2 regions of the Rhodococcus sp. MALMAid1271 genome follow, and region 2 is predicted to be linked to the other one. Evidence: riboswitches for the same ligand, from Rfam matches in the RefSeq annotation. Region 2 holds a riboswitch; the other holds the start of a gene.

Region 1 (11,694 bases), on a different contig from region 2:
CCACATCGCCCGGCTGCAGATCCTTCTGACTCACCGGAGTTCCACCCTGGGCCTGGGCCTGACTCGATCGAGGCAGCGTCTTACCCACCTGCTTGTACGCCCACACGACCAATCCCGAACAGTCGAAGCCGTCCGGCCCGGTCGCGCCCCAGACGTACGGCTTCCCGATCTGCGTCAAGCCGGCCTGCAATGCGCTGGCACCCGAACCGGGCGTCAGGTTCTGCAGCACCGCGGAGGGATCGAATCCGTCGGGCAGGGTCGATCCGGCGAGAGCGAGCTGTTCGGAGGAAGACAACGCACTGTAGGCAGCCATCACCTCCGCGATCTGACTCTGCAGTTCGCTTTGTTTGGCCTGTAGGTCGTCGCTGACCGCCTTGGCTTGCTCGGCCGCCACTCGGGCCTGATCGGCGGCCGTTGCTGCGGCCTGTTCGGCGGCAGCAGCGTCCGAACTCGCCTGCTGGAACCGCGCAACCTGATCGGCGGTATCGGCGGAGATCACATCGAGTGCAGACATCTGGTCGAGAAGCTGCTGTGGGGAGTCGCTGACCATGACCGCGAACAGTCGGTTCGTCCGCGCACCCTGGTAGTTGACGTTGGCGACCTTGTCCATGACGGGCTTGAGCTGCGCCAACTGTGCCTGCGCTGCATCGAGGGCGGCGCGGCTCCGATCGACGGCGGTCTGTGCGTCCGTCTGCTGCTGAGTCTTGGCGTCGAGATCGATCTGGGCGTTGTGCAGCGATTCGTTGGTCTGCTCGGACTGGCGAGAGAGCTCGGCCAGCTCGGCCTGAGCATCGGAAGCGGAGTCGAATCCCGGTTGCGCCAGTGCGGGCGTCGTCGGTGCCAGGGCGATGCATGCCGTCAATGCGGCAGCCACCATCGAGCTTCCAGTCAGACGCCACACACGGGTAGATCTCGATATCGCCACGGAAAGCGACTCTCCGTCCTCACACATGCTACCTCGACCGAGACAGCGGTTGAAAAAGTACCTCGAAACGAACCATACCCATGCAATTGCGGGCTCGGACGTGAACACGGTCCGAAATCGACGGGGGTTCGACGTGACTGGTCACAAATCAAACATCGACCAGGTCTCGATCAGATTACGAACTGGGGGCGCTGCTGTCCACCGGACCGGCGTGTCGGGGCCGGAAACGACGACAGGGTCGAGCCGATACTCGGCTCGACCCTGTCGGTCTGTCACAGCGAACGTCGACTGCTCGGATCAGTAACGGCGAGCACCGTCGAACGGCATCGAGGCAACGGGCGCAACCTTGACCGGCACGCCGGACGTGGATGCATGCACGACATTGCCGTCGCCGACGTAGATGCCCGAGTGCGAGCCACCGTAGAACGACACGACGTCGCCGGGAACCAGGCTGTCACGCGAGACAGGAGTGCCCGCGGCGGCCTGGTCGTAGCTCGTGCGGGGCAGGCTGATGCCGGCCTGCTTGTACGCCCACTGGACGAGTCCCGAGCAGTCGAACGAATCCGGACCAGCAGCGCCGTACACGTACGGTGCACCGATCTTGGACTCAGCGGCCTGCACGGCCTTCGCCGCAGGCGTCACCTGAGGGGCAAGCGGCGCGCCCGGTGCGGGCACGCCCGGAAGGTTGAGGGGAGGCAGGCCCGGGACGTCGGGAATCTCGAAGGTTCCGACGCCGGGAATGGTGAGGGGGGCCGCCATCGCGGGTGCAGCGGGAAGGATGACCACGCCTGCCGTGAGCGCTCCGGCTACGAGAACTCGCCGCAATGATCGGTTGGAAAGTTGTGACGCCACGAAAGATGGTGCTCCATTTCTTCCTATCGTCCGCCGACCGAGTTAGCTGACGGGTTCGGGCTGGGAAGAGCAGCCCTACCCGCAGTCCACTCGAGGTGGCTCAGCGGGATTCACCCCAGTAGATATCGGGTTCCCGGTACGAACACTCTCGCGAGTGAACGATTAGGCGGTGACTTGCGACGCCACTCCGGTTTGGATTGGCAAGACTCCGCAAGGTCTCAGGAAGGTTACGAAATGGCATACCTCCGTGTCGACTCCAACTCGCCGAGCGGACCGAATCAGGCCCGATTCTCGCTATCCGGCGCGCTGATCACCCGGCGTGTTACGAGTCGGTAACAACGGAGCGCGGGCGGCGTCGTCTTCGCTCGTCACGAGCTTGAGTGTGGGCACGAGACCCTCCTCGGCAAGGACCCCCATCGCACCGAGTTCTTCCTGCTCGAGCGTGATAGGAGGCCGTGGCCCCACCCACCTACCGTCCGATCTGGACGGCATCCCGGGAGGGCCGAGAAGAACCGTCACGACGCAGTCCGCGCAGGCGATGTCGCGGACCTTGCAGTCACTGCAATCGACAATCATTGTGATCCTCGTCTCTTTCCTGTTTCAGGCGGCCGAAACAGCCGATCGAGCGAAACGTAGCGTCCGCCACCGACAAGGTTTCGTGACACGTCACTGCGCGAGCGCGCAGTGAGTCCCCCGGGGGCCGCGCCGAGCGTTCTTGTCGGAGGTCGGACCTAACGTCGTCCGGGTGAGCCTGCCCATCCAGTTGACGTTCGACGAGCTGGACACCCCGCTGCACCGGACAACGTTCGTCGTCGTGGATCTCGAGACCACCGGCGGCAGCGCGGACAGCGAAGCCATCACCGAAATCGGTGCGGTCAAGGTCCGTGGGGGCGAAATTCTCGGCGAATTCGCCACACTCGTGGACCCGGGCAGATCCATTCCGCCGTACATCGTCGAGCTCACCGGCATCACCTCGGCCATGCTCATCGGTGCGCCCCGAATCGAACGGGTACTGCCCGGCTTCCTCGAGTTCGCTCGGGGCTCGGTGCTGGTGGCCCACAACGCAGGATTCGACACCGGATTTCTCAAGGCCGCCGCCAGCCGCCTCGATATAGCGTGGCCGCGGTTCCAGGTGCTGTGCACCGTCAAACTGGCTCGACGGGTCCTCACCCGCGACGAGGCACCGTCGGTGAAGCTCTCGGCACTGTCCACCTTGTTCCGATCCGAGACCAGGCCGACGCACCGCGCACTCGACGACGCTCGCGCCACCGTCGACGTTCTTCACGGTCTGATCGAAAGAGTGGGCAATCAGGGCGTCCACAGCTACGCCGAGTTGGTCGACTACCTCCCTGCGGTGTCGGCCGGCCAGCGCGCCAAACGCGGGCTGGCGGCCCACCTCCCGTCCAGCCCAGGCGTCTATCTGTTCCGTGGCCCGTCCGACGAGGTGTTGTACGTCGGCACCTCGAACAATCTCAAGCGTCGGGTGCGCAACTACTTCACCGGCTCCGAGACCAGGGGCCGGATGAAGGAAATGGTGAGTCTCGCCACTCGGGTCGACCATGTCGAATGCGCGCACGCACTCGAAGCCGGTGTTCGAGAACTGCGGCTGCTCTCGGCGCACATTCCCCCGTACAACCGACGCTCGAAGTTCCCCAAGAAGGGGTGGTGGATCACCCTGACAGACGAGGCGTTTCCGCGCCTGTCGATCGTTCGCGCGCCCACGCCGGACAGCCTCGGACCGTTCTCGGTTCGCCACGACGCCGCGGAGGCTGCCGCGCTGGTGGCGGAGTTCTGCCGTCTGCGCACGTGCACCCGCCGTCTGCCCCGTTCGGTTCGGCACGGTGACCACTGTCCGGCGGCCGATGTCGGCGGCTGCCCAGCGGCGTCGTCCGGGCCCCTGACGGCAGACGAGTACTCCATCGCTCCGAGGCAGTTTCTCGCGCTCGTGTGCGGCCAGGACGACGCGATCCTGCATTCCATGCGGGTCCGAGTCACCGAGCTCGCGGACAGAGAGCTCTACGAGACTGCAGCACGATTGCGCGACCGGATTGCCGTGACCGTCGACACGCTACGCAGAATGCATCGATCCGCGGCGGTGGCCGCCATTGCCGAACTCGTGGCGGCACGACGAACGCCGGAGGGAGGGTGGGAGTTGATCGTGGTGCGTTTCGGTCGTCTGGCGGGGGCGGCGGTGGCGCCGCGCGGAGTGCACCCGATGCCCGTCGTCGACGCCATCGCCGCGGCCGCCGAGACGGTGATACCCGATTCGACGCCGCTTCGAAGTGCACCGCCGGAGGAGGTCGCTCTCATTGCGTCGTGGCTGCGCACCGACGGGGTTCGAATCGTGCGGACCAGCAGTGGCTATTGCAGCCACGCACGTTCGGCGGGTTCGTGGGAGGGGTGGTGCCGAACGGCACGCGCCGCCGCGCGGCAGGAGTGGAGCCCGCGGAACGACCACTAGAGCAGGAGTGGAGCCCGCGGAACGACCGGCAGGGCAACCTGAGGAACTAGGGTTGGTCGCGTTGGGTGGAGCTCGTCGTATTTCGAGTTCGGGATGTGTGAGGAGCACAGATGATCAATGCCATCGTTTTGATCGACGCCGAGGCCGATTTGATTCCGGAGACAGCGCAGGCCGTGGCTGATGTCGAGGGTGTGTCGGAGGTCTACTCGTGTGCCGGGGATGTCGACCTGATCGCGATAGTCAAGGTGCGTGATCACGCGTCGATAGCCGAGGTGATCACCAAGCACATCAATCGGGTTCGGGGCGTGCGGAACACCACGACTCACATTGCGTTTCAGTCCTATTCGAGCGCAGATGTCGATGCCGGGTTCTCGATCGGCGAGTAGGGCCGGTCGATCAGTCGGCCATTGCCGTGGTGCAACGCGCCCAGTCGGCAAGTAGCTTTGCGGCGGCCCCCGAGTCGACAGTTGTTGCAGCAGTTGCCAATCCCGCTTGAATCCGATCGTGGAGATTGCCCGAGACACCTTGGTGCGCTGCAATGGCCGCGGCGGCGTTGAGCAGCACGGCGTCACGGACCGGTCCGTGTTCTCCGGCGAACACGCGATGGGCCACTGCGGCGTTGAACTGCGCGTCGCCGCCTCTGAGGGACTCGATGGGTGATCGGGCGATTCCGTAGTCGACCGGATCGATCGTCTCGATGGTCACGGACCCGTCGGACACCACATGCACGGTGGTGGTCGTGGACAGGGTGATCTCGTCGAGGCCGTCGTCTCCGCGCACGACGAGAACCGAGCTGCCGCGTCGGGCGAACACACCCGCTACCACTGGGACCAGATTCTCGAAAGCGCAGCCGATCAGGCCTGCGCGCGGGCGTCCGGGGTTTGTCAGTGGGCCCAGCACGTTGAAGACCGTCGGGATTCCGATCTCTTTGCGCGCCGGTCCGGAAAAGCGCAGTGCAGGGTGATGGATCGGGGCGAAGCAGAACCCGATTCCTACCTGGTCGACGCTCGACGCCACCTCGGCGGGCCCCAGGGTGACACGCACGCCCAGTGCTTCGAGTACGTCGGTGGTGCCGCTTTTGGACGACGCTGCGCGGTTGCCGTGTTTGACCACTCGTATTCCACTGGCGGCGACGACGATCGCCGCCATGGTCGAGATGTTGACGGTGTCGGCACCGTCTCCGCCGGTACCGACGACGTCGACTGCGTCACGATCGGTCTCCACCAGCTCCGCGTGCGCAAGCATCGAGTCGGCGAGCCCTTCGAGCTCCGCCGGCGTCGGGCCCTTCATCTTCAGAGCCACCCCGAAGGCAGCGATCTGGGCCGATGTCGCGTTGTCGGACATGATCTCGTCCATCACCCAGCCGGTGTCCGCGCTGGACAGGTCTGTGTTCGTGGTCAACGCGCCGAGAATTCGACGCCAGGTGCGCGGCTGATCGTCGTTGGTTGCTGCGGTCATGGTGGTTCTACCGGGCCCTTCTGCCGTCGATGCACTCGGTGCGGTGGAAGCTTAGTCAGGCGCTGTGTCGGGTGGCGCAGGCTGCAGGGCGTCCCACCCCAGCACTGCTCCTCCTCGGCGCTGGGCGAGGCCTGCCATCCGTGACCGCTCCTGCGAGCAGTGCAACGCGTCGAGCAGCTGCACCCGTTGCAACACCAGCGGCACGCCGTTGTCGACCCGGGGGCGGTACCCGACGCCGAACTCCGGTACGTCGACGGCGGGCCCGACCGAGTAGCCGTCCTGGGCGGCGATCGCTGCCGCGTCGTTCACTTCGTGTGCCGGCAACACCAGATGGTGTCGGAGTACCACCTCTGCAGCGGCGCTCCACACGGGCGCCGTGATTGCCGCCTCGTCGAGCACGGCCGAACATGCCTGGGCGTCGTCGAAGCAACGCGCCACTGTGACCAAGTCCTCGCGCGTGGGGTCCAACGGTTCCACTGTCGACCGCGAGAACAGTCTTCGAAACCACCCACCCTCGGTGCTCTTTGCCATGAGGCCAGCCTTGCACGACTGGACCCCACCGGTCCGGCCAGGGCCATCTACCTGCGCGGGAACAAGCAAGCGCCCGGATTCGTTGTGATGCGACGCGCCAAGAGCGGACCCGGATATGCCTTCCGTACTACGACGGGTCATACTTCTTTCTGTGACGAGCGCTGTAGGGACTCAAGGATCGGCAATCACCCAACGCGTGCACTCGCTGAACCGTCCCAATATGGTCAGCGTCGGCACGATCGTGTGGCTGTCGAGTGAACTCATGTTCTTCGCCGGGCTGTTTGCGATGTACTTCGTCGCGCGAGCCCAGGCGAACGGAAACTGGCCTCCGGAGCCGACCGAGCTGAACCTCGCTCTGGCCGTTCCGGTGACTGCCGTGCTGATCGCATCTTCGTTCACCTGCCAGCTGGGCGTGTTCGCAGCCGAGCGCGGAGATGTGTTCGGACTTCGACGTTGGTACATAGTCACGCTGGCGATGGGCGCGTTCTTCGTGACCGGCCAGGCGTACGAGTACTACCACCTGGTGCACGAGGGCACGACGATGTCGAGCAGCGTGTACGGCTCGGTCTTCTACATCACGACCGGCTTCCACGGACTGCACGTGATCGGCGGACTCATCGCCTTCGTATTCCTGATCACGAGAACTCTGGTCAGTAAATTCACGCCGGCGCAGGCCACCGCCGCCATAGTCGTTTCCTATTACTGGCACTTCGTCGACATCGTCTGGATTGCCCTCTTCGCGACGATCTACTTCATCCGCTAGTGACAGTCAGTACGCCAACGATAACGAACGAACGGATTCAGCCCCCGACGTTCGGTCCGTCCCGACACGACAAGGGATAGAAGATGAGTACATCTCCCCCAGCAGCATCCGGCGACCGAGACCCCGCCAAGACGAGAAGGCAACGCAAGACGCGCAGGCGCGTCACCGGTGCTCTCGTCCTGATGATGGGCCTACTGAGCGCGGGATTCCTCGCGTCGGCCCTGACTCCGGCTCCGCAGGTCGCCACTGCCGATACCGACTCGGCGGCCCTGATTCGCGAGGGCAAGCAGCTCTACGACACCTCCTGCGTGACGTGCCACGGTGTCAACTTGCAGGGCGTTCAGGATCGCGGACCGAGCCTCATCGGAGTCGGCGAGGCGGCTGTCTACTTCCAGGTGTCGAGCGGCCGCATGCCGGCGATGCGCAACGAGGCACAGGTGTTGCGCAAGCCGCCGAAGTTCGACGACAAGCAGATCGACGCTCTCGGTGCCTATGTTCAGGCAAACGGCGGTGGGCCAACGGTCATCCTCGACGAGAACGGCGACATCGCTCAGGAATCTCTGCGCGGCGACGACATCGCACGCGGTAGTGAGCTGTTCCGGTTGAACTGCGCCTCCTGCCACAACTTCACCGGTCAGGGTGGTGCCTTGTCCTCGGGCAAGTTCGCCCCCGATCTCGGGCCTGCGAACGAGCAGGAGATCTACACGGCCATGGTCACCGGGCCGCAGAACATGCCGAAGTTCTCCGATCGTCAGCTGACGATCGAGGAGAAGTCCGACATCATCGCGTACGTCAAGTCGGCACAGGACACCAAGGCCGCCGGTGGTTGGGGTCTGGCAGGCTTCGGTCCCGGTACCGAAATGGTCGCCGTGTGGATTGTCGGAATCGCCGCTGTTGTCGGCGCAACATTGTGGATCGGAGCTAGATCATGAGCGACGGTGATTCCGGTCGTAAAGACGACGACAACGTCGACGGCAAGAAAGCCGACGGTGTGAATCCCGAGAAGAAGTACTCCGACGAGGAACTTGCGGCCCTGAGCCGCGACGAGCTGGTCCAGCTCGGCACGAATCTCGATGGTGTCGATGTTGCGTTCCGCCGAAACCGCTGGGCCGTCGAGGGCACTCGGGCCGAGAAGCGTGCCGAACGCAGCGTGGCGATCTGGTTCGCCATTGCCGGGCTCTCGGCCGTCGCGTTCATCGGCGTCTACCTGTTCTGGCCCTGGCAGTACGCCGGAATCGGTGACGAGAACTACCACCTCTACTCGCTGTACACGCCGTTGATCGGCGGCACGATGGGCCTGGCGATTCTCGCAGTCGGCGTCGGTGCGGTGCAGTTCACCAAGAAGTTCATCCCCGAAGAGGTCTCCATCCAGGACCGCCACGACGGGAGTTCCTCGGAGACGGATCGCAAGACGCTGGTCGCCGAACTGGGTGATTCGCTCGAGACGTCGACCATCGGTCGACGCAAGGTGATCAAGCGCTCACTGATGTTGGGCGGTGGCGCACTGGGCGTCATGGCTGTGCTCCCCCTCGGCGGGTTGATCAAGAACCCATGGGCCAAGGGCGAAGATTCTCCATTGTGGGTATCCGGCTGGACTCCTCGCTACGATGGGGAGACCATTTACCTCCGACGAGACACCGGGCGACCGGAAGATGTCGTTCTCGTTCGGCCCGAGGACCTGGACGCTGGTGCCATGGAAACCGTGTTCCCCTTCCGCGAAGCGGACCGTGAGAGCGAGCACGATCTGCTCGTGTCACTCCGAGGGATTCGCAACGCCGTCATGCTCATCCGCCTGCGTCCCGACGACGCCAGCACGGTCGTCAAGCGCAAGGGTCAGGAGAGCTACAACTACGGCGACTACTACGCGTACTCCAAGATCTGCACGCACCTCGGCTGCCCCACATCGTTGTACGAGCAGCAGACGAACCGCATTCTCTGCCCTTGCCATCAGTCGCAGTTCGACGCGCTCGAGTACGCCAGGCCGATCTTCGGACCGGCAGCGCGCGCGCTGCCCCAGCTTCCCATCACCGTCAACGAGGAGGGATACCTGGTGGCTCGCGCAGACTTCCACGAAGCACTCGGTCCCGCCTTCTGGGAACGTCGACCGGAGCGTGATTCATGAGTCCTTCACTGCAAACCCTCGCAGCCAAGCAGGCGGACGACGTAGACAGTCGTTACCACTTGGCACCGGGACTTCGCCGTCAGATCAACAAGGTATTCCCCACCCACTGGTCGTTCCTGCTCGGCGAGATCGCGCTGTACAGCTTCGTGATCCTGCTGATCTCCGGTGTATTCCTCACCCTGTTCTTCGATCCGTCGCTCAGCGAGGTCGTCTACGACGGCAGCTACCTGCCGCTCAACGGTGTGACGATGTCGCGGGCCTACGCCACTGCTCTCGACATATCGTTCGAGGTTCGCGGTGGTCTGTTCATGCGACAGATTCACCACTGGGCCGCACTGATGTTCGCCGCGTCGATCATCGTGCACATGGCTCGCATCTTCTTCACCGGTGCGTTCCGTCGTCCCCGTGAAGCCAACTGGGTCATCGGCTGCCTGCTGCTGATCCTGGCCATGTTCGAGGGCTTCTTCGGATACTCCCTCCCCGACGACCTGCTCTCGGGCACCGGTCTTCGTGCCGCTTTCTCGGGCATCACGATGAGTATCCCGATCGTCGGTACTTGGCTGCACTGGCTGATCTTCGACGGCGACTTCCCAGGCACCATCATCATTCCGCGCCTGTATGTGGCGCACGTGCTGCTGCTGCCCGCCATCATCTTGGCTCTGATCGCCGCTCACCTGGCGCTGGTCTGGTACCAGAAGCACACCCAGTTCCCCGGACCGGGCCGCACCGAGAAGAACGTCGTCGGCGTTCGTATCCTCCCGGTGTTCGCGGTCAAGTCCGGTGCTTTCTTCGCAGTGACGTTCGGTGTGCTTGCCGCGATGGGTGGTCTGCTCCAGATCAACCCGATCTGGAACCTGGGCCCCTACAACCCTGCGCAGGTGTCGGCCGGGTCCCAGCCCGACTTCTACATGATGTGGACGGACGGCTTGGCTCGACTGTGGCCGGATTGGGACATCTACATCGCCGGGCGATACACCATCCCGGCAGTGTTCTGGGTCGCAGTCATCATGGGCCTGGTGTTCACGGTGATGATCGCCTACCCGTGGATCGAGAAGCGCCTCACCGGAGACACTGCGCACCACAACCTGCTGCAGCGCCCCCGCGACGTTCCTGTCCGCACGGGAATCGGCGCGATGTCGATCGCGTTCTACGTCGTTCTCACGCTCTCCTGCGTGAACGACCTGATCGCGTACAAGTTCGACATCTCGCTCAACGCCATGACCTGGATCGGCCGTGTCGGCCTCCTGATCATGCCGCCGCTCGCCTACTTCGTTGCGTACCGGTTCTGCATAGGTCTGCAGCGCAGTGACCGAGCAGTGCTCGAGCACGGAATCGAAACCGGAATCATCAAGCGGCTGCCGCACGGCCAGTACGTGGAAATCCACCAGCCGCTCGGCCCGGTGGACGATCACGGTCACCCGATCCCCCTCGACTACCAGGGTGCACCGGTACCCAAGAAGATGAACAAGCTCGGCTCGGCCGGCAAGCCCGGCTCGGGATCGCTGTTCACTCCGGACCCGGTGGCACAGAGTGCAGCTCTCGAGGAAGCCCACCACAAGGGTGAGCACGAGCAGCTCGCAATGCTCCGCAAGTACCAAGCGGGCATTGCAGGCAACGGCCACTCGAACGGTCACGCCGAGGGCAACGGGCACTCGAACGGCCACTCGAACGGCCACGCATCCGAGGGCAACGGCCACCAGGATGCCTCGATCGGCTCCGGTCGACAGGACAGCGACAGCGATCGCTGACATCTGACAAGTAACAACACGAAGGGCGGCACCGGCAACGGTGCCGCCCTTCGTGCATTGTCGACTCCTCCACCCGCAGCCATCGCGATCCGCTCACCCGTACACACCGAGGCCCCGATGGCCCTCCCCTCCCCCGGCGCAGCACGTTCGACCCGACAAGAGCGACGGGGGGCTCTCGGACTCGGGACTGTTCGGGCGAGGGGCTGTTCGGGTGAGGGACGACAGGGCTCAGGTAGCTGGACGGGGCTCTGGCAGTTGGACGGGGCTCTGGCAGTTGCACGACCGGTATTACTATCGGCATATGGTCCGCATACCCCTGACGCCAGGCGAGCTTGCCCGCGGTGCACGACTCGGTGCGGCGATACGTCGATCCCGAGGCAGTCGCACCATGACCGACGTGGCCGAGGCTGCGGGTATCTCGGTGGAAACGCTGAGGAAAATCGAGACCGGACGCATCCCCACTCCTGCCTTCTTCACTGTCGCGGCGTTGTGTGAGGCGCTGAACATCTCGTTGGACTCCGTAGCCGACTCCTCCTCCGACTCGACACCGAGACAACCCGAGGCCGACGCCTCCTGAGGGCAGGGCCTGACACCGACCTCGCGCACCGTCGCGCCCGGGTTACTCGCGTCCCGCCGTCCACAGTCCAGGTTCCATACGTACCCACGTCCCTGCTGTGCCGGTCGTTGACGGTGGGGTCATCCGGACATACCAAAAGGGGCCTCGATCGTTCGTGAGAACGATCGAGGCCCCTTTCAGGGTGAATCCGGGTCAGTGACGCTCGGCACCGACGTGGTACTCGAACACCAATCCCGCGGCCGCTGCGATCACGCAGA
Region 2 (11,694 bases):
GGGTGTCCGCGGTGTGCAGGATCGACCGGCGCTGCTCGGCGCGTCCGGCGAGCACGGACAGTGAGGCGGGCGGCGGCGCGGTCAGATCCGGACGCAGCGACATGGCCCTGATCAGCTCGGCGTCGGAGCGAGCTGCGATCCACTGAGGGAGATCAGGGGGCGTGTCGGTGGGTCGTGGCGCAGTCGTGTCGGTCATCGTCTATCAGATTAGAGACCTGGACTGGTGCTCGCCGCAGGGCAGGTGTCAAAATGGGCGCATGGTGAACAAGTCGAAGAAGCCCTATGTCGATCCAGGCTGGCCGGAAACCGCTCGCGGTGACCACGCGGTGACCGAACTCTCGTCCGCTCGATCGGGTGGCTTGTCGCCCTTCGGCGAGGACACCGAGTTCCCGCTGCCCGTCGAAGACCTGCCGTACGCCCATCCGGTGACCGTGGTCAATCGCTGATTGCTGCGCTCCACTACGGAGAAAGCCCCCGACATCGAATCGATGTCGGGGGCTTTTCTCGTACGAGCGGGAAACCGTCTCGGGCACTTACTGGGGCAGGAATGCCTTGTTGGCCTGGTAGAAGTCCACGATCTGCGGATCGAGCTGGATGCCCTGCGCGGCGTTCTGGATGAACGAGGCGATCTGCGGATCGTTGGTGATGTTCTGGACGGCGGTGACGATGCCGTTGACGACCTCGGCGGAGCTGTCCACTGCCGGTACGGAGGACAGATCGGGGAGTGCGGGAACCTCCGGTGCCTTGGGGGTGACCGGAACGCTGCGCTCGGTCGGCGCGCTGTTCAGGCCGAGGCTCGAGGAGCAGGACGGCCATGCGCCCCAACCCTGTGAGTCGAGGACCTTCTCGGCGACTGCGATCTGCTCTTCACGGCTGGCCTGGTTGGCCGTGGCCGCGTACTGCTGACCGCCGTGCGCGTTCCAGGTGCTCGGGGAGAACTGCAACCCGCCCTGGTAACCGTTGCCGGTGTTGATGGCCCAGTTGCCGCCGGCTTCGCACTGTGCAAGGCGATCCCAGTCGGAATCCGGTGCCGCGTTCGCGGTGCCGGCGAAGGCGATGCCTGCGGTGCTCATGATGGCTCCGGTGACGGCGACCTTGGCGACGGTCTTGCCAGTGGTGCTCGGCTTGCGATGACGTCCGCTCATACGAGTTGAAATCCTCTCCACACGCGCCTGCGAGGTCAGCTGTCGGGTTCGGGCTGAGAGGTAGCCCGGCCTGCTCGGTCACTGCAGTTTCAGTGGCCAATTGGGCTTCACCCCAAGGGAAGTCGGTGCGGCTTCGTGAGTCGCGACAACTTCCCGGTTGTCCCTGGAGGACGTGGGTCCCCCGTCCTCGTCCCCTGGGTGATCATCGAGGGTGTTCCGGTGCCCGCGGGACGAGGTTTGGCGCTGCGGGTCGGAATTCGGCCGAACTTTCCGGCCGCTGATGACCGTACTGAAATTCCCGGCCCACGTCACTATTTGGTAACTGTCGATTTCGCGTCGGGACGGGAGGGGCGTGTGCGGTCGTTTCGGGTCGGCCGAGTCTGCCCAGCTAGTGGGCGTGCCAGCCGATGAACCCCGGTCCGTTGCCGGTCTGTTACCTCAGCGTTATGTGATGGAAGTCACATTCGGCCCGGGTCGTCTTCGCGTGTCACGGAATGGCAACGATGTCCTTGCCGAGGGGCATCAGCGACACGGGGATCAACTTCAGGTTCGCTATCGCCAACGGGATGCCGATGATGGTGATGGCCATCGCGATCGCGGTGATCACGTGCATCAACGCCAGCCACCACCCGGCGAGAACCAGCCAGAGCACGTTTCCGACGAGCGCACCGGCACCGGACCCCGGTTTGTCGACGATCGTGGACCCGAACGGCCACAGGGCGTACACCCCGATGCGAAACGACGCGATGCCGAACGGAATGGTCACGATGAGAATGCACAGCACGATGCCGGCGAGGAAATACCCCAGCGCCAGCCACAGCCCGCCGAAGATCAGCCAGATCACATTCAGAATCAACCGCATCGTCAGCGCGCCCTTCGTCCGGATGCCAGCGCGTACACCAGTGCCAGCACGAATCCTGCCGGTGCGGAGAACATGGCGGTGAGATACAGGCTCAGTGGCGGCTTGGCGTCGGAGAAGACCGGAAACAGCAGGATCGCGATGATGGCGACGAGGCCGATCGCGAACAATGCCAGCGCGATGCGGAGCAGAACGGTGCTGCTCTTACGAGTCGGTGTGTCCACCGCTACCACGGTAGTGCGAAGTGCGGGGCTGTGACGCGCGGTGCGAGTAAGAACTCGAATGCTCGATCCGGGCCTGCCGCGCTAGACTGATGCATTCGCGTCCTACGTTCTCGTGGGGCGCGAATCTTGTGCGGACCGCGCCTCGGAACAGTCGTGTGTCCGAACAGCTACGTGTCCGAACAGCCGTGGACTCGACAACGAGAGTCCACGAGCTACGCAACATCGAAACAGCAACAGATGAACGGGTGAGCTCAGTGCCGACCGGCAAGGTGAAGTGGTACGACGTCGACAAGGGATTCGGATTCCTCTCGCAGGAGGAAGGCGAGGACGTCTATGTGCGTTCGTCGGCGTTGCCCGAAGGGGTCGAGGGCCTCAAGGCCGGTCAGCGCGTCGAATTCGGCATGGCCGCGGGCCGTCGGGGACCACAGGCTCTGAGCTTGAAGGTGCTCGAGCCGGCACCGTCGGTGCGCCAGCAGACCGGAAGCTCACGTCGCGAACCCGTCGAGCGCAAGCACACCCCCGACGAGCTGCACGGGATGGTCGAGGACATGATCACCCTGCTCGAGGCGACGGTGCAGCCCGAGCTACGCAAGGGCAAGTACCCGGATCGCAAAATCGCGCAGCGCATCTCCGAGGTGGTTCGCGCCGTCGCCCGAGAGCTCGACAGCTGAGCCCGGCCGGCACGCGTCCTAGGGGCGCGTGCCGATCGACCAGATGGCGTGGCTGACGAAGCCTTCCTGGTTGGTGTCGGTGTCGATGATGCCGGTGGGCAGACGAACTTCGATGCCGAGCAGAGTGCGGTCGGCATCGTCGGACGTGGGGACCGTGACACTGTGCCTCGTTCCCGGCTCGTTGAACTGTGTGTTCTCCACCACGATCCCGCTCGCGTCGCCGTAGACCACGGCGAGTACCCATGGTGCCGAGTAGATGGACTCGGGAAGCGAGAGCTGAACCGTGCGGGCCTTTCCGATGCCGATCTCGGCGGTCTCACCCACGTTGTCGCACAGTGGGTCGCTGACAGCGCAGTAGAGGTAGGGCTCGACCACGACGGTGTGCCCGTCGGAGTACGCGGTCACGGTCGGTTCCCGGTCCGGCGCGTTGCCGATCAGCAGGGCGAGTACCGCGACGAACGCGACAACGATGACGAGTAGACCTGCGGCGATGATGCCGGCGATCTTCTTGGTGCGGGGAGCGAGATTCACTTGGTCACGTTTTCGCCGTAGGAGCTGTCGGACATTTCTTGCGCGACGTGGTCGGGGCGGTTGCCGCCGAAGCCGGGCAGAAGCGATCTGCCGCGGTAGGTGAGGAATGTCTGCACGAGGCCGATCGTAAGCAACACCGATACGACGGTGAAACCGAGCCAGTATTCGGTGGGCAGCAGAACGCCGAGGGTTCCGCCGAGGACCCAACACAGCTGCATGACGGTTTCCGATCGGCCGAATCCCGAGGCGATGGATTCCGGCGGCAGATCTGCCTGCAGTGACGCGTCGAGGGAGACCTTGGCCAGTGCGCTGGCGGTCGACGCGACGAGAGCGGCCACGGCTGCAGTGAGCAGGCTGTCGGTGACGGCCGCGACGACGGCTACCGCCGTGACCGCGGCGGTGCAGCGCAGGACCACCAGCGACGGTCGACCGAGCTTGATCCTGGCACCGATCGCGTTGCCGGAAAAATTGCCGAGTGCCGCGGCAGCTCCGACGAGTCCGAGCATCGCAGCCTGCTGGAGCGGCTCGTGCTCGGTCCGGGATTTGGCGACGAACGCAATGTAGAGCGTGAGGAACCCGGTGAGAATCCGGATGGTGCCGTTGCCCCACAGTCCGACGATGACGGCCCTGCCCAAAGGCTGTCTGCGGTTCTTGGCACCGGAGTCGGGGGACGGCGGTGTGCGGCGGAGATGCTCGGTCGGTGCATCGCTTCCGGGGAACGCGTTGCCGCCGTGCTGGTCGGGGTGGTAGCCGAGGGTGGCGGGCACCTCCCCCTCGGTGATCTCCACCCAGGACGGAATCCGCATGCTGAGGTATCCGCCGAGGACGGTGATCGCGGCGACGAACCACAGTGCCCCGGGCGAGTCGGCGACGAACGCGATGCCGCCGGCCACGGCACCTGCCGCGATGGTTCCGCCGAGCAGGCCGAACACCGTCAGTCGCGAGTTGACGCGGACGAGATCGATCTCCGGCGGCAACACGCGCGGTGTCACCGCGCTCTTGAGCACCGCGAAAGACTTGCTGAGAACGAGCATGCCGAGCGCAGCGGGATACAACACCCAACTGTCGAAGTTGAACACCAGCACCACCGCCAGCACGGTGCGCAACCCGAACGACGTGGCCAGTGCGATGCGTCGGCCGTGCTGCAGACGGTCGAGCAAGGGCCCGATCAATGGGGCGATCAACGCGAAAGGCGCGATGGTGATGACGAGATACAGGGCGACCTTGGTCCTGTCCTCACCGGCGGCGGCGGAGAAGAACAGTGTGTTGGCCAAGGCGATCGCCAACGCGGCGTCCGAGGCGAAGTTCGCCATCGTCGCGTAGGTGAGCGCCGTCAGACCGGACTTGTCGGCACCGTCGGCCTTCGCGGCCCGCTGGAACGATGCGATGCCCTTGCCGGTGAGCTCGCGCCCACGCATCGCGGCGACCCGGGTGACGGTCAGCTTCTTCGGCATCGGCGGTGGCTTGCGGCCACCGGATCGTCCACGCGGCGGGATGATCCGTTCGGTCCGCGGTGGGTGCAGGGGCGGCAACGGCTCACGACGGCTCGGAACGTGGGTGGACGCGAGTGGCGCTGCGGTTGGGTAGTTGGCCAAACCCGGGTGCTCAGGGCTGTCCTGGCCTGAGTCGTCCGCACCCGACGGGGTGTGGGGGAGACGGGGATCGGTCACGGGTTCAATTCTGTCCTACCGGCGCGGAAGAGGTGAATCGCACCTCGAAGATCTTGGGCCAGAACTTGCCGGTGACGAGGAATCGGTCGGTGCACGGGATCTGCGCGATGCCGTTGAATACATCGGCTCCCGTGCGATCGGCGGCGGACATCGAGTTCCACAGCGGCGTGCCGTCGATGACGGCCGTCACCTTTCCGCTGGTGGGGTCGATGCGCATGATGTCGAAGCTCTGCCACACGTTGGCGTAGACCGATCCGTCATCGGCGCACTCGAGCTCGTTGAGCTGTTCGACCGGATTGCCGTCGAGGGTGACGTCCACGGACGCCTCGGCGTCGAAGGACGCAGGGTCGCGGAAGGTCAGGGTGGAGGTGCCGTCGCTCATCACCAGGCGTTCGGCCGAGCTGTCTCGACGCTCTGTGCTCGATCGCTCGGTGCACAGCCCCCAGCCTTCGCCGTCGTAGCTCACTCGACGCTGTTCCGCGAGCGTGTCCCGGTCCCGCGCGATCGCGACGCCGTTGCGCCAGGTGATCTGCCACAGCGTGTCACCGTCGACTGTGATGCCCTCGCCGAACAGGTCGGACGGCAGATCCACCCGGTCGAGTTCGGTCATGTCGTCGAGGGAAGTGCGCCGCACGAACGACGAGCCCTCGAGCCCGGTGCCCTCGTAGAGCACGCCGCCGTCGATCTCGAATCCCTGGGTGAACGCATCGTCGCCCCGGTCGTACTCGCGTACCACCTCCGGTGTCAGCCGTGGAACCGAATCGGAGGTGATGGTCGACGCCGTCGCCGGGGAATCCGGCGTCGACGAGCAGGCACCGGCCGCCAGTAGAGCGGACAGGGCGGCGGCGAAGGCACGAACGCGGACGGTCATTGCATCCATGATGGCAGCCCGAACTGGGCGTCACCGAGTCGATGCGGCAAACTGAATGTGTGAGTTTCGCATCTTCTCCAGAGCTCGATTCCATCCGCCCCGTCTTGGCCGATGCCGTGGACCTCGCGCGGCAGGCTCTGCTCGACTTGGGAGAGGCAGGTATCGGCGAGTACCTCGGGGTGACCGTCGAGGATGCCAGCGCAGCCACCCACCGATTCGCCAGTGATCTCGAGGGGTACCGAGGGTGGCAATGGGCCGTCGTGGTCGCCGCCCCCGAGGACGCGGATCACGCCACGGTCAGTGAGTTGGTTCTGCTGCCCGGCCCCGACGCTCTCGTTGCGCCGAGCTGGGTGCCCTGGGACGAACGGATTCGTCCCGGCGATCTGGGTCCGGGCGATCTGCTCTCTCCTCGCCGCGACGACCCGCGCCTCGTACCGGGATACGTCGAGTCCGGCGATCCTGCCATCGATGAGGTGGCCGGTGAAATAGGTCTGGGCCGCAAGCAGGTCACCAGCCTCGAAGGACGACTCGACGCCGCTCAGCGCTGGCACGACGGAGATTTCGGCCCCGATACCGAGATGGCCAAGGCAGCACCGTCGACGTGTGGGCGCTGCGGTTTCTACCTGCCCATCGCCGGGTCGCTGTCCGCAGCATTCGGGGTGTGCGGCAACGAGTTCGCCGCCGACGGTCGTGTGGTGCACGCCGAGTACGGATGTGGAGCACATTCGGACACCGAACTCCCCACCGGCGCGGGGTCACCGCAATTCGAGCCCTACGACGACGCGGCGCTCGACGTCATCGCATCGCCTGCGCCGAAGGAAGAGCCTGCGCCGACGGAGGAGCCTGCTAACCCGGTGGAGACGGCTGCCCCCGAAGAGACGGCATCCACAGCAGAGGCCGCCGCGCCTGAAGCGGCCGAGCCGACGCAGAACGAAGCAACGGCATTGGAAACAGCAGCTCCGGAATCGGCCGTCTCCGATAGCGCTGGTTCCGATGACGCTGCGTCCAACAGCGCTGGCTCGGATGGCGCCGAGTCCGACAGCGCCGGATCCGATGATGACGCCCAGGGCGAGGGCTCGGCATCACCGAGCTGATCGATCCGTTCGATACCGGGTCGCTGCGCGAGTCGATTCTCGAGGCGTGGAGTTCCTCGCCTACCCGGTTGCGTGAGGATTCGGCATCGGAGTCGGATCTGGTTCGCGGTGGCTATCGGGATCGACTGCTGACGGAGCTGGCACAGAACGCCGCCGATGCGGCCGCACGTGCCGGTGTTCCGGGCAGGCTTGCGGTCTGGACCGATGGCGACGGTACCGTTCACGTTGCCAATACCGGTGCTGCGCTCGATGTTTCGGGTGTCCAAGCGCTGACCGCGCTGAGGGCCTCGGCCAAGACTGCCGGAGATGTGGGCGTCGGGCAGTTCGGGGTTGGATTCACTGCGGTGCGGTCGGTGTCCGACGAGGTCGAGGTGCGCTCGCGTCAGGGTGGTGTGGTGTTCAGCGCACGCAGAACGCTCGACGCCCTGGGCCGGCGAGGGATGAGTGTGCCGGAGTCGGGAGTGCCGGTGCTGAGGCTGGCCTGGCCGGTCGAGGTACCGCCTGCCGCGGGATTCGATACCGAGATCCTGTTGACGCTGCGACCGGAGGTCGATGCCGAGTCCTTCGCTTCCGGCTTCGCGGACGAGGCGGTGGATCTGCTGCTCGAACTCGAGGCGCTGGACTCGATCGAGATCGACGGCGTCGTGATGACCTGCATCAGAACAGAACTCGACGACACAAGCACCGAGGTGGCGATCGGAGCGCGAACCTGGCGGCAGTTCACCACCCCCGCTGCGCGGTGGCTCGCGCCGGTGGTCGACGGAATTCCGGTGCCCGTGCATGCCGATGTGTTGCGAGCTCCCACTCGGTCGGACGAGCTGTTGTCGTTGCCTGCGTTGGTGATTGCCGATGTGCCGATGCAGCCCGACCGTCGACGCGTGCTGCCTGGCGTGTCGCTGAACGAGGTGGCGCACGGGTATGCCGATTTCGTTGCCTCGCTGCCTGCCGCGTCGAGGGTGTCGTTCGTGCCCGAGGTCGGATTTGCGCGCAGCGAGGTCGACGGCATGTTGCGAGACCTGATCTTCGGTCGATTGTCCTGCGAGCCATGGCTTCCCGGTGCACGGGGACGCGATCTGGTGCCGGAGAGGTCGAACGTCGTTGCGGATGCGGGCGAGGAACTCGTCTCGGTGGTGGTCGACGTGGTGCCCGATCTGGTCACCGCTGCGCTGTCGGGTGCGCGGCACGCGTCGGCGCTGGCCGCGGTGGGGGTGCACCGAATCGGCCTGGCGGGACTGGCGGAGTTGCTCGGCGGTCAGCACCGCGAACCGCGCTGGTGGCAGCGACTGTTCGACGCGTTGGCCCCACTCGTCGTGGACGGTACTGCAGCGGAAGAGCTTGCCGCACTGCCTGTTCCGCTCGCGGACGGGCGCACTGTCACCGGTCCGCGTACCACGGTGATCGGTTCGGATGCCTCGGCTACGGTGACCTGGGTGCGGCTGGTGCATCCGGATGCGGTCAGTCCACTGCTCACCCGGCTGGGCGCTCGTGAGGCGACCGCGTTCGAGTTGCTCACGGATCCGGCGCTCGAGGCTGCCCTCGACGATCTGGACTGGGACGACCGCGACAGCGTCGAGACTCTGGTGCACGCGGTGCTCGCCCTGGCGGGGGATGCCGGGGAATTACCGGGCTGGCTCGGCGGCCTGCCATTGGAGGACGAGCACGGCGAGCTGCGTAGTGCGGACGAATTGTTGCTTCCCGGAGCGCCGTTGGCCGATCTGCTGGTGCGAGATTCACCCTTCGGCGTTCTCGCGCCTGCACTGGTGGACCGGTTCGGTGAACGGGCGCTGCGGGCAGTGGGCGTCGGCTGGGGATTGTCGGTGGTGCGCGACGAACTACCGACCGGGCCCGACCACGATCTGGACGACGAGCCGGCGTGGTGGTCGAGTCTGTCCGTCGAGCCCGATGCGCTCGTTGCGGTGCGCGATCTCGACCTCGTGGCCTCGGACGCCTGGTCCGAGGCGTTGACCGTGCTGCTCGACGACCCGAGTACCCGTGCGGCTCTGACTGATCGGAACGGATATACCGCGTGGTGGCTCAGGCGTCATGCGCGGCTGCACGATCGGCGTCCGATCGAATTCAGGGCACCGTCCGACGATACGTTCGCCGGGCTGCTCGATCCGTTGGATCATCCGCGCGCGGACGAACTGGCGACGGTGCTCAGTGCCTCGGAGTGTGAGGATGTCGATTGTGCGCGCGTGCTCCTTCGAGCGCTCGCGGATCCGGAGCGTAGTCCGACACCCGCGGTGATCGCGCGCACCCACACCCTTGTCGCTACCGCTGTTGCCGAAGGCCGGATCGAGGTCTCCGACATCGATCCACCGGATCGCGTCCGCACCCTCGGCGGCATCGTCGTGGATGCGTCGAGAGCGTTGGTGATCGACAAGCCGTGGCTGGCGAGTGTGGTTCCACCGGATGTCGCTGTGCTCTCGGACATGGTGACCGCTCTCGCGCTCGCCGACGTCCTCGATATCAGGCCCGCGTCGGAGGGGATCGGTGCAGAAGTGCTCGGCGTGGGACGCGTCAGCTCGTGGGACCGTGAACCCGGAGCGGTACTGGCCTGCGCGGTCATGGGCGTGCCGCTGCCTCGGGGCGGGCTCGTGATCCATCGCGAGCTGGTGGTGCGGCTGACCGGAGCCGTCAGCGGCGAGCACAGCGTTCCTTGGTGGGTGACCGAAGACGGAACCGTGCACTGCACCGAGCGTTGGGAGCGACCCCGTGGGGTGTGACACCGCGGTACTGAACTGGATGGTCGATCACCGCGTCGACTGGGTCACGACGGTGTTCTGGGTCATCACCACAGTGGGGAACACGTTCGCGATGTTCGTGTTGTCGACTGCGGCATGGGCGGCGTTGCTGACGTCGAAGAGAAATGTCGACGCGTGGATGGTCGCGGCCGCGATGCTCACCGGCTGGGGACTGATGAATGCGCTCAAATTCGCGTTCGGGCGGGAGCGTCCACCGTTTCCGGAACGGTTGGTGGAGATTGCGAGCCATTCGTTTCCGTCGGGCCACGCGATGATGTCGATGGTGCTTGCCACGGTGGCGATCGCGGTGATGCTGCGATCGGCCACTGCGTGGCTGCATTGGCCGGTGCTACTGGCATTGCCTGTGATCGCGTCCCTGCTGATCGGATTCTCTCGGATCTACCTGGGTGCGCATTGGACCACGGACGTGCTGGCCGGCTGGGTGTTCGGTGCCCTGTGGGGGCTGGGCTGGATTTATGCTTTCACGCTGATCAGCGCGAGAAATCCGAGCGCTGAGCGATGACGAGCAACTCGTCGCGCATGGCCGGGCTGGAGACAGCGTTGGCGCGTGCGTAGAGGGCGCGGAGCGAGCGGACGTGGTTGCGACGGTTGCGGTACTGAGCGACGAGCTTCATGGCCTGGCTTTCGTGGATCAAGTGGTTATCTGAACTGACATAACCCATGGTCCACGTTAACTTTGTGTTACTCAACCGGCTGACGGGTTAGTTTGCCCACGTCAGAGCAGGTTTCGTGACCGGGCTAACGTGATCGGGATCTCAATCGAGGCCGCGTTGGGCGGTTCTGCTCCCGCGACGTGACGCGGCTCTCTGCGTCAAGAAGATCGCGAACCCCACGGCACCGACCGCGAGGCCCGACCAACAGGTGGCGAGGACATCGTCGTCGCGGTCTCCAGTGGCGGTGAACACGACCAGCGCGACTATCCAGCCGAGGATTCCGATCGCCAGCACCGGCACCGGATCGGTGAGGCTGCGCGGAATCTGGGGGAGTTCGGCCACGAAATCACGCTACGCCATCGCCAGTGGCGGCCGCTGCGTTGCGGCTACCGAAGTGTCGGAGTGTGCTTTATCGTTCGCTCATGCAATTGTCGTCGCGGCTACTCGACAACTACTTCAAGATCACCGAGCGTGGCTCGACCGTCGGTTCCGAGGTCCGAGGTGGCGTGGTCACCTTCGTTGCGATGGCGTACATCGTGGTCCTCAACCCGCTGATTCTGGGCAGCTTCTCGGCCGACGATGCAGCGGCCAAGACCGACGTGCTCGGCAACATCCTGCCGGTCGCGCAGGTCGCCGCCGTGACGGCGCTGGTGGCCGGGTTCATGAGCATCGCCTTCGGCGTCATCGCCAACTATCCCTTCGGTATCGCGGCGGGTCTGGGCATCAACACGTTGCTCGCGGTGACCATCGCACCGCAGGTGACGTGGCCCGAGGCAATGGGTCTGGTGGTGATCGACGGCATCATCATCGTGCTGCTGGCGGTGACCGGTTTCCGCACCGCGGTCTTCAACGCGATCCCGGCCGAACTCAAAGCCGCGATCGCCGCAGGTATCGGTGCGTTCATCGCGTTCATCGGGTTGGTGGACTCGGGCTTCGTGCGCAGAATTCCCGACGCCGCAGGCACGACGGTTCCTGTGGGGCTCGGAATCGACGGGTCCATCGCATCGTGGCCGACGGTGATCTTCGTGTTCGGGTTGCTGCTGATGGGTGTGCTGGTGGTGCGCAAGGTGCGGGGCGGTCTGCTGATCGGCATCGTCGTGACGACCGTCTTCGCAGCGATCATCGAGGCCGTCACCGACGTCGGACCGTCCAACGGCGTCGACCCCAAGGGGTGGAATCTGTCGGTTCCGCAACTGCCGACCCAACTGATC

The links. A riboswitch is a leader RNA that binds a small molecule or an ion and turns the genes downstream of it on or off. The one in region 2 is predicted to bind cyclic di-AMP.
Region 1: another riboswitch for cyclic di-AMP. It lies ahead of ACOQFP_RS09145 (C40 family peptidase); the one in region 2 lies ahead of ACOQFP_RS01845 (resuscitation-promoting factor Rpf1 domain-containing protein).

What each region holds. Positions count from the first base shown of each region.
Region 1 covers NZ_JBMIRQ010000067.1:94,068-105,761, forward strand. Annotated here, with positions in the region: gene ACOQFP_RS09140 (C40 family peptidase) at 1-877, opposite strand, end outside; gene ACOQFP_RS09145 (C40 family peptidase) at 1,223-1,777, opposite strand; cyclic di-AMP (ydaO/yuaA leader) riboswitch at 1,793-1,956, opposite strand; gene ACOQFP_RS09150 (hypothetical protein) at 2,072-2,353, opposite strand; gene ACOQFP_RS09155 (DEDD exonuclease domain-containing protein) at 2,523-4,238, shown strand; gene ACOQFP_RS09160 (Lrp/AsnC family transcriptional regulator) at 4,349-4,624, shown strand; gene trpD (anthranilate phosphoribosyltransferase) at 4,635-5,696, opposite strand; gene ACOQFP_RS09170 (hypothetical protein) at 5,748-6,227, opposite strand; gene ACOQFP_RS09175 (heme-copper oxidase subunit III) at 6,379-6,990, shown strand; gene ACOQFP_RS09180 (c-type cytochrome) at 7,074-7,922, shown strand; gene ACOQFP_RS09185 (ubiquinol-cytochrome c reductase iron-sulfur subunit) at 7,919-9,112, shown strand; gene ACOQFP_RS09190 (cytochrome b) at 9,109-10,860, shown strand; gene ACOQFP_RS09195 (helix-turn-helix domain-containing protein) at 11,162-11,437, shown strand; gene ACOQFP_RS09200 (cytochrome c oxidase subunit 4) at 11,630-11,694, opposite strand, start outside.
Region 2 covers NZ_JBMIRQ010000035.1:22,510-34,203, forward strand. Annotated here, with positions in the region: gene ACOQFP_RS01835 (helicase-associated domain-containing protein) at 1-196, opposite strand, end outside; gene ACOQFP_RS01840 (hypothetical protein) at 258-446, shown strand; gene ACOQFP_RS01845 (resuscitation-promoting factor Rpf1 domain-containing protein) at 534-1,145, opposite strand; cyclic di-AMP (ydaO/yuaA leader) riboswitch at 1,154-1,356, opposite strand; gene ACOQFP_RS01850 (YccF domain-containing protein) at 1,633-2,007, opposite strand; gene ACOQFP_RS01855 (hypothetical protein) at 2,010-2,228, opposite strand; gene ACOQFP_RS01860 (cold-shock protein) at 2,483-2,899, shown strand; gene ACOQFP_RS01865 (DUF2771 domain-containing protein) at 2,918-3,430, opposite strand; gene ACOQFP_RS01870 (MFS transporter) at 3,427-5,100, opposite strand; gene ACOQFP_RS01875 (glutaminyl-peptide cyclotransferase) at 5,105-5,971, opposite strand; gene ACOQFP_RS01880 (DUF3027 domain-containing protein) at 6,031-7,065, shown strand; gene ACOQFP_RS01885 (sacsin N-terminal ATP-binding-like domain-containing protein) at 7,062-9,791, shown strand; gene ACOQFP_RS01890 (phosphatase PAP2 family protein) at 9,781-10,332, shown strand; gene ACOQFP_RS01895 (hypothetical protein) at 10,301-10,444, opposite strand; gene ACOQFP_RS01900 (DUF2530 domain-containing protein) at 10,586-10,825, opposite strand; gene ACOQFP_RS01905 (NCS2 family permease) at 10,906-11,694, shown strand, end outside.